3 regions of the Sporosarcina sp. P3 genome follow, and region 3 is predicted to be linked to each of the others. Evidence: predicted binding sites of a transcription regulator. Region 3 holds the regulator's gene; each other region holds the start of a gene.
What was found. The regulator CtsR, encoded in region 3, represses protease genes until heat stress. The targets are predictions, from matches to a motif close to ATGGTCAATAAAGGTCAAACA.
Positions count from the first base shown of each region.

Region 1: the regulator CtsR is predicted to act here: its motif matches at 1,484-1,504, upstream of CSV61_RS06395 (ATP-dependent Clp protease ATP-binding subunit).
Region 2: the regulator CtsR is predicted to act here: its motif matches at 1,717-1,737, upstream of clpP (ATP-dependent Clp endopeptidase proteolytic subunit ClpP).

Region 1 is NZ_PDZE01000004.1:28,399-31,682, reverse strand. Features, by position in the region: gene CSV61_RS06410 (prolyl oligopeptidase family serine peptidase) at 1-74, shown strand, start outside; gene CSV61_RS06405 (metal-sulfur cluster assembly factor) at 121-435, shown strand; gene rraA (ribonuclease E activity regulator RraA) at 894-1,373, shown strand; gene CSV61_RS06395 (ATP-dependent Clp protease ATP-binding subunit) at 1,529-3,284, shown strand, end outside.
Region 2 is NZ_PDZE01000009.1:55,371-58,654, forward strand. Features, by position in the region: gene whiA (DNA-binding protein WhiA) at 1-358, shown strand, start outside; gene CSV61_RS11980 (HPr family phosphocarrier protein) at 407-664, shown strand; gene clpP (ATP-dependent Clp endopeptidase proteolytic subunit ClpP) at 1,036-1,632, opposite strand; tRNA gene CSV61_RS11990 (tRNA-Arg) at 1,864-1,935, shown strand; gene ehuB (ectoine/hydroxyectoine ABC transporter substrate-binding protein EhuB) at 2,398-3,284, shown strand, end outside.
Region 3 is NZ_PDZE01000003.1:172,285-175,568, forward strand. Features, by position in the region: gene mcsB (protein-arginine kinase McsB) at 1-598, opposite strand, end outside; gene CSV61_RS05185 (UvrB/UvrC motif-containing protein) at 588-1,139, opposite strand; gene CSV61_RS05190 (CtsR family transcriptional regulator) at 1,151-1,621, opposite strand; gene bioB (biotin synthase BioB) at 1,947-2,948, opposite strand; gene CSV61_RS05200 (biotin transporter BioY) at 2,948-3,284, opposite strand, start outside.

The DNA.
Region 1 (3,284 bases), on a different contig from region 3:
CGGGGCACGCTGTTTCACGTCCAGGGATGCTGGCAGCAGTCGATTGGCTTGCACTGCATTTGCGTGCAAGGTAGTATGTTGGTAAGATAAGATTACTACACAGCAGAGAGGAGTATTTCGATGAACACAGAAGAAGAGATCAAACAGTACTTATTTGGTGCATTGGAAAACGTCATCGACCCTGAATTGGGTATTGATATCGTCAATCTTGGATTGGTGTACAACGCGGAGTTGCTTGACGAAGGAGTCGCAAAAATTACAATGACCCTGACGTCAATGGGTTGTCCAATGGGTCCACAGATTGTAGCGAATATTGAGCAGGAGCTAATGGAACTTCCAGAGGTGAAGGATACAGTGGTAGATATCATTTGGAATCCACCATGGTCCCGCGAAAAGATGTCACGTTATGCCAAGATTGCCCTAGGCGTACGTTAATCTATCATACAAACCACACCGTTTTAACGCGGTGTGGTTTTTTTATGGAAAGGGTCGGCTGTTGGGCTGTCAGGCTGACGGGCTGTTGGGACGGGGATTGGCGCTTCGGAGGGGACGCGCCAATCCCTTACAAGCTGAGTGGGTGACATTTTCTGTTATTCGGTGAAATTTGGCTTGTAATCGTTTTATAAATTGAATGTCTTTTAACTTGAACTAATAGAAACTACAACAATCATTCACTTCCTATCTGCAGTATGTAATCTAGTTACCACCACTTTGTAACTAGGATTGAAGCGTCCGCCAGCTGGAGCTTCAATCCCCTTACGGACGCCCTGTAATTATCCTTAGCAAATATCTGTAACTTCTATGACAATATATAGATTTAAAAAAGGAAATGCAGGATTTTGTCGAATAGGAATAGGGTAGCGTCAAACAGAATGTTCTAGGGGGAATGGGAAATGTCAGTTAAAACAGCAGACCTTTGCGATGACTTCATCGACGAACTGCAAGTATGCACAGTAGAGTTTAAATCCTACGGAAAGCACAAAAGATTCTCGGGGCCGATCTCGACAGTGAAAGTCTTTGAAGACAACGTACTCGTCAAGGAAGCACTGCAAACGATTCCACAAGGCCATGTATTGGTTGTAGACGGTGGAGGATCAAAGCGCTGCGCACTCATGGGGGACATGCTCGGCGAAATCGCACAAGATCGTAAACTTGCGGGCGTCATTATCTATGGCTGTGCACGCGACACAGCGGATCTTGGCACGCAGGAAATCGGTGTCATGGCGATCGGTAGCATGCCGGTCAAAAGTATTAAACGTGGCGAAGGACAAAAAGACGAAGTGCTTCATTTCGGAAACGTGGAATGGACACCAGGTCACTATGTCTACGCAGACGAAGATGGGGTAGTCGTTGCGCCTCGCCAACTAGTGTAATATACGTCGCTCGCATAATTGCGGGCGGCTTTTTCTATCTAAAAATAGTTGGCTAATTCGAGTGTTAATCTTTTACTTTACCCAAAAAATGTACTATGATTTAATTAATCAAAGATAGTCAAAGTCAAACAAATGAAAGGCGGATGTATATGCGCATGGATGGAATGCAAGAAGATCAGCGCTCACCATTAGAGCAATTCGGTCGTAATCTTGTGGAAGAAGTGAAAAACGGGAAAATGGATCCGGTGATTGGCCGGGATGAAGAAATTCGAAATGTCATCCGAATACTATCAAGAAAAACAAAAAATAATCCAGTCCTCATAGGGGAGCCGGGAGTCGGTAAAACTGCGATTGTGGAAGGTTTGGCACAGCGTATTGTAAAAGGTGACGTGCCGGAAGGATTGAAAGACCGCAAAATTTTCGAACTGGATATGAGTGCGCTGATTGCGGGTGCAAAGTATCGTGGAGAGTTTGAAGAGCGTCTGAAAGGTGTTTTGAAACAAGTAAAAGATAGCGATGGCGAAATCATCATGTTCATTGATGAGATTCATACGATCGTTGGAGCCGGGAAAACAGAAGGTGCGATGGACGCAGGGAATATGTTGAAGCCGATGTTGGCGCGCGGTGAATTGTACTGTATTGGTGCGACTACACTCGATGAGTACCGAATGTATATCGAAAAAGATGCGGCACTGGAAAGACGCTTCCAGCAAGTGATGGTACGTGAGCCGTCTGTTGAAGATACGGTGTCGATTTTGCGTGGATTAAAAGAACGCTTTGAATTGCACCACGGTGTGCGTATTCATGACCGTGCAATCGTTGCGGCCGCAACTTTATCAGATCGATATTTAACGGAACGGTTCATGCCGGACAAAGCAATCGATTTAATTGATGAAGCGAGCGCCATGATTCGTACGGAAATCGATTCGATGCCATCTGAATTGGATGCGGTGACTCGTAGAATTATGCAACTCGAGATTGAAGAGCAAGCATTGCGTAAAGAGAAAGATACGATGAGTCAGTCGCGTCTACAGACTTTGCGAGAAGAGCTACAAGACTTGAAAGATTCTTCACAAGGTATGCGAGAACAGTGGGATGAAGAAAAGGCGGCATTGAAAACGATTCAAAGTACACGTGAAGAGCTGGATCGCTACCGTAGAGAACTTGAGGAAGCGCAAGGCAGTTTTGATTTGAATAAAGCTGCTGAATTACAGTATGGTAAAATTCCAGCATTGGAAAAAGAATTGAAAGCATTGGAAAGTCCATTAGAAGGAACAAAAGATTTACGTCTTTTGCGTGAAGAAGTAACGGAAGAAGAGATTGCTTCCATCGTGGCTCGCTGGACAGGTATTCCGGTAACAAAGCTGGTTGAAGGAGAGCGTGAGAAGTTATTGCGCTTGCATGAAACATTGAAAGAGCGCGTCATTGGACAAGACAATGCAGTCCAACTCGTCACAGAAGCTGTCTGGCGTGCGCGTGCTGGGATACAAGATCCGAACAAGCCTATTGGGTCGTTCTTATTCCTTGGGCCGACTGGCGTAGGGAAGACAGAGCTTGCGAAAACATTGGCTGCGACGTTATTTGATTCGGAAGACCACTTTGTACGAATCGATATGTCCGAGTATATGGAGAAACACAGTGTGTCACGTCTAGTCGGTGCACCTCCAGGATACATCGGTTATGAGGAAGGCGGTCAGTTAACGGAAGCGGTACGACGAAATCCATATGCTGTTGTATTATTGGATGAAATTGAAAAAGCGCATCCTGATGTAGCGAATATTTTACTGCAAATTTTAGATGATGGTCGCATTACAGATAGTCAAGGACGTTTAGTTAACTTTACAAACACTGTCATCATCATGACATCGAATATCGGATCGGCTTATTTACTTGAAAATGAGTTAGACGATT
Region 2 (3,284 bases), on a different contig from region 3:
AATATCCGATTTCCTAGGGATCATCGGTGCGCATGTATCTCTTATGAAGTTTGAAGATGTACGGATTATGCGTGATATGCGAAACAGTGTGAATCGGCTAGTGAATTGTGAAACCGCCAATCTGAATAAGACAATCGGTGCGGCACAAAGGCAAGTAGAAAACATTAAATTGATTGAGCGCACGATTGGTTTAGATCAATTACCAGATCGTCTGCAAGAAATTGCTCGATTACGTGTCACGCATCAAGATGTGACGCTAAAGGAGTTAGGTGAACTGGTAACAGGTGCACCGGTCAGTAAGTCAGGTGTCAATCATCGTTTGCGTAAAATTGAAGAAATCGCAGATCGTTTACGTTAAATAACTAGTAGATCCTTCATGAGAAGAGGAAGAAAAGGAGCACACAATATGGTAGAAAAAACAGTGAAAGTAGGAATCAAACCTGGTTTGCAAGCAAGGCAGGCGGCGTTATTTGTACAGGAGGCCAATAAGTATACGGCTGATATTTATTTGAAGAAAGATAATCGTCAGGTGAATGCGAAAAGCATTATGGGGATTATGAGTTTGGCGATTGCGAAGGGGACGGAGATCACGTTGATTACGGACGGGATTGATGAGGATTTGGCTCTTCAAAATTTGGCTGATTTAGTGGAAGTGGAGCAGTGAGTGTAATTATGTTAGACATGGGTGGCGATGACCTTTTTGAGGTTTCGTCATCTTTTTTTGTGCAACTGGAATGCAGGAGTAGGGCGATTAGAGAGTAAAGGGAGCCGTTGATCTGCGTTCCAGGCGGACGCTTTCCTGCGGGCATGGCTTGAGCCTCCTCGTCCGCTTCGCTACCTGCGGGGTCTCAAGGCACATGCTTTTCCCGCGGGAGTCGCCGCCTGGAACGCAGATCAACTAGCTGTCACGATCTGGAGTTAGAGAGCTGATACATTTGTATTGTAAAGATTAACCCAAACCCAAATACCTATAAAATACAAATAAAAAGGTTGTCGCGGAAGGCCATTTGGCTTTCTGCGACAACCTGTAGTTGTTTATTTCTTTTCGATTTCGTTGCGTTCTAGAACGTGGTCGATTAGGCCGTATTCTTTAGCGCGCTCGGCAGTCATGAAGTTATCGCGGTCTGTGTCTTTTGCGATGACATCGATTGGCTGGCCGGTGCGATCAGCTAGGATTTGGTTTAGTTTTTCACGTAGATGCAAGATGCGTTTTGCGGCAATTTCGATTTCAGTTGCTTGACCTTGTGCGCCACCTAGTGGTTGGTGAATCATTACTTCTGCGTTTGGCAAAGCGTAACGTTTACCTTCTGTACCAGCTGTTAGCAAGAATGCACCCATGGATGCTGCCATACCTACACAGATTGTGCGGATGTCTGGTTTGATGTATTGCATGGTATCGTAGATTGCCATACCAGCTGTGATACTTCCACCTGGGCTGTTGATGTAAATGGAGATATCTTTGTCTGGATCTTCAGCTTCTAGGAATAGAAGTTGCGCAACGATAGAGTTAGCGACGTTGTCATCAATTCCGCTACCCAACATGATAATACGGTCTTTCAGTAGACGGGAGTAAATGTCGTACGCTCGCTCACCACGGTTTGTTTGTTCAATTACTGTAGGAATTAGATTCAATTAGACTTCCTCCTTTAATTACTTCATAATATTCGTTCGGTTGAAATCATTTCGTATTTCAACTATACCTGTATTTTACCTATTAAGGTCAACAAAGGTCAAATCATTTGCCTTAAAAATACACATTGCTTTTCATTATATTCTACGATATAATGGAAGATGTCTCTTACAGAAGAAAAGCTTTTTTCTGTAGTTGAGTATTTGTAGGTAAAGTTTGATACTACACGTTTAGTCCTCGTGGTGCAATGGATAGCACGTGAGCCTCCGAAGCTCAAAATGTGGGTTCGACTCCCGCCGAGGGCATCAAGGTTCTACCGTAAACAACGATTGTTTGTCATGATCCGTTTGGATTATGCATCCAATCGTTGTTTTTTTACATCGGGAAAAAATATATATCGAACACACTGGATGAGAAGAGACGAAAGTATACGCATCCAGTGTGTTCTTTTTAAATTATTAATATTCATTTAGTTAATTAATTTACTAATGGAAAATAAACGGTAAGTTTTGAAAGATGAAGTGGAACTTCAAAGAACCTTTTTAAAAATAAATAATTGATGTCTTTTCACCTAGTAAAAAATAAAATTTTGCGAAAAAATCTTAAAAATAAAGTTATGGAAACGCTGTCATCACGGTATTTGTTGTTACTATTTTTATATAACTAAAATGTGAAGTTGTCGAAAATCGTTTGAACTTATTAATTCACTATGGTAATCTATCAACTAACTTACTAATAGTTTGATAAAAAAATCAAGGGGGAGAATTATGAAGAAATCGGCGATAGGTGTTTTGGCAGTGATGATGCTTATAGTACTTGCAGCTTGCGGGAATGGGGATGCAGATTCGTCAAGTAATGAAGGCGGAAGCAAATTGGATAATATGAAAGAAAAGGGCGTTGTCAAAGTCGGCTTTGCCAATGAGAAACCGTATGCGTATGAAGAAGATGGGGAATTGCAAGGTGCAGCGGTCGCTATTGCCAAAGCGGTTTTTGAAAACTTGGGAGTGGAAGAAGTAGACGGTCAGCTTTCTGATTTTGGCCAATTGATCCCAGGCTTGGGCGCAGGGAAATTTGATGTCATTACAGCGGGTATGGCCATTACGCCTGACCGTTGTTCAAGTGTTTCATTCGGAGAACCAGAGATTAAGTATGGTGAAGGTTTGATCGTTGAAACGGGTAACCCAATGAATTTAAAAAGCTATAAAGATATCGCTGCGAACCCAGATGTTAAAGTAGCCGTGATGAGCGGTGCAACAGAGAAAGACTTTATGTTGCGCGAAGGGATCGCAGAAGATCAGATTATGATGGTTCCCGATATTCCGGCGTCATTCTCTGCGGTAGAATCCGGACGTGCAGCAGTTACGACAGGTACAGAAATGACTATCAAAATGGCGCTCGAGTCTGCGAACAATGAAAAGCTAGAGTTCGTGTCAGACTTCGAACAGCCAGATATTGAAGGAGTGCCAAGCTTCGGTGCTGCAGCTTTCTTGAATGACGACGATGAATTACGAGAAGCCTATAACGAAGAATTACAGAAGTTGAAAGATAGTGGTGAAATCGCCGCATTGATCGAACCATTTGGTTTCACTGAAGAAATGAATATAGTAGAAGACGACATTACGACAGAAAGTGTTTGTAACGGCGATAACTACTA
Region 3 (3,284 bases):
GTCTGGATATCGCAGGTATTATTCTTTCGATTTGCTTCGTGATAGTTAGTGCCGGTAAATGCATCATGACTGACGCGCGCATTCCCGTACCGGTGTTGGATGGACAACTTGTCAAATAGCCAAATGTTTCATCGAAAGCATAGTTCAAATTCACTTCAAGTTCGCTATCTACTTGATCAGCCTGTTCATATGCCTGATCTATTTGAAAGCCTGGATAAATACATTGAATGCGAATATGGTCTTCTTCATTCACCATAATACTAATCGTTTCGTCTTCTGACAGCAAAACGGATCCGTGTTTTTTAGGATTGATCAACTGTGGACTGACTAAATGCTTCTCAACTAAAATTTGCCGTTCAAGCGGTGATAAATCTTCCATTGTAATACTCGTAAAGTGATCATCCTGCATCGTCTCGACCGCTTGGTTCAATGCCTTGCTTACGTCGTTTGCATCTTCTTGCGTGGCACTTATAGGGAATGGATAATCCTGTAAGTTGCGAGCTAGTCTGATTCTTGTGGACAAGACGATGTCAGCATGCTCACCTTCCGCCACCATCCAACCTGTCAGTTCCTGTTTGATGAATTTTTCAAATGACATGTTGATCATCACCTCCATCGGACAGTTGCTGTTTCACTTGGTTGGCCTCATCACGTAAAGTTGCCGCTTCCTCAAAACGTTCGTTTTCTACAGCTTCCTGCATTTTCGTACGGATATCTTCAAGCTTCCTCTTTAAAGCAAAACGTTCATTAAGTGATACGGGGATCTTTCCACGGTGTTGGGTATGCCCATTATGCAGTTTGGCAAACACTCTTGGCAGCTGCCCCTTGAATGTTTCATAACATACCGCACAACCAAACTTCCCGATATCGAGGAAACGATGGAAGGTCAACCCGCAGCTCGGACACTTCGGACCATCCGGTAATCTTTCATCAGCTTTTTGTTCCGGAAATAACTCTGAACCACCCAACCAATGTGCTAAAAATTGTTGTATTGATAACGGTTCTTGATCCGGACTGAAAGAAAATGTTTGTGAGTAAAATGCACATTTATCACATAAATGACGCTCTATTACATCATTTGATGTTTCTTGTTTAAACACTACAGTAGCTGGTCGTTCTTTGCAGTTTTCACAAAGCATTGAAATTCACCTCATTCTATCTCTTCATAAATTAATGTAACTAACATAGCGCGAAGAATACGCGAACGTAACGCATCCCGCTCAGGTAACATATAACGCAAAGTAGCCCGGCCTACTGCAGCAAGCATCAGTTTAGCTTCACGTTCTGTAATGACTTCTTCTTCAATTAAACGGATAATGACATCTTCCGCCATAGTAGATGATGCTTCATTCTCTAAAATTTCTAACGCCTGTTCAAGTAAGTCTTTGCGGGAGTTGGTACGCACCCTGTAAATCCGAATGTAGCCTCCGCCTCCTCGCTTAGACTCAACAGCATAGCCTCTCTCGACGGTAAACCGAGTTTTGATCACGTAATTAATCTGTGATGGTACGCATTGGAACTTTTCGGCAATCTCATTTCGTTTGATTTCAATAGAAGCGCTATCTTCCTCTTCTATAATCGACTTCAAATATCCTTCTATAATGTCAGAAATGTTACGCATCTCGTCACCTCTTTTCGCTCGCTCATCTAGTTGACTTTGACTATCTTTGACTTGATTGTATCGCAGAAATTAGGCGGGATGCAATTCATTTGTTTGTATGTATACCTTATTATGTTAAAAGGAAACCTATTGCTAGGTTGTCACATCAGGCTATTAATTATTCAATTAGTCATCAGACAAAAAATAAGATGAATGCTTTCTACTTACCGTCAACCATCGCCATCTTCCTGAATAGAATACTGAATGAATAACAAAAGACTGAAGAACAGATCCTTATAGCGGATTGTCTTCAGTCACTGTCTACAACTATTGATTCGTTTTTTATTTATATAGTAATAGGTTCTTTGCGCAACGGCTCGAGGTCGACTACGAAGCCCATGTCTTCAAGCATTTTTTGATCTTGATCGTTTTCTTGACCGGCTGTTGTGAGGTAGTCACCGATGAAGATGGAATTTGCGGCGTAAAGGCCTAATGGTTGCAGGCTTCTTAGGTTCACTTCACGTCCACCTGAGATGCGGATCTCTTTGCTAGGATTGATGTAGCGGAATAAACACAAAACTTTTAGACAGTAGCGTGGGTCTAGTTCTGATGTTCCTTCTAATGGCGTTCCATCAACTGCATGTAGGAAATTTACAGGTATGGAGTCTGCGTCCAGTTCGCGTAGGCTACGCGCCATAGAGATAATGTCTTGCTTTGTTTCCCGCATACCGACGATGACGCCTGAACAAGGAGATATGCCCGCTTCTTTGGCAAGTCCTACAGTGTGTACACGATCGTCATATGTATGGGATGTGGTTATACTTTCGTGATGTTCTGCAGATGTGTTTATGTTGTGATTGTAACGATCTACTCCTGCCTCTTTCAAACGAGTTGCTTGTCCTGGCTTTAAAATTCCTAGGCAAGCACATACCGTCATTCCTTTGTGCTTTTCTTTAATTTGCTTAACAGAGTCAATGACTATGTCTAGTTCACTGTCACGCGGCCCCCGTCCACTTGCGACGATGCAATAGGTGCCTGCTTTATTGGCAGCCGCACGCTCCGCACCTTCAAGTATCTCTTCTGATTTCATCATCGCGTACTTTTCGACAGGTGCTTTTGAAATGATGGACTGGGCGCAATAACCACAGTTCTCCGGACATAGTCCTGATTTCGTATTAATGATCATATTCAACTTTACTTTATTTCCGAAGTAATGCGATCGAATCGAGTACGTCGCGTGTAGCAATAATAGCAAATCTTCATCTGGGCTGTTTAATATAGCGAGTGATTCCTCGTCAGTTAACACATGTCCTTCCAGTACTTTAGTGGCCAGTTGTTGGTAATACATTATAGTGCACGCCTCACTTTCAAGTGTTTGGATATTCTGAACGCAAATATGCCTGACAGCACGGCTAAAATTAGATCTTTCGGCAGTGGGGGCATCATCCATAGCCATGCGATCTTATAAGTAAATACGTCGGGTGCAGCCGCCCACATCTTGTACGCAAAATACATCCAACTTGTACCTAGTATGTAGTTGATTGCTGTGGCGACTAGCGCTGCGGTAATAAAAGCAGGTAGGGTCTGATTTCGCTCCACAATCTTTCCCGCTACATAGGCAATTAGGATGAAAGTAAGAATAAAGCCAAACGTCGGACTTAAAATTTGACCGAAGCCGCCTGAA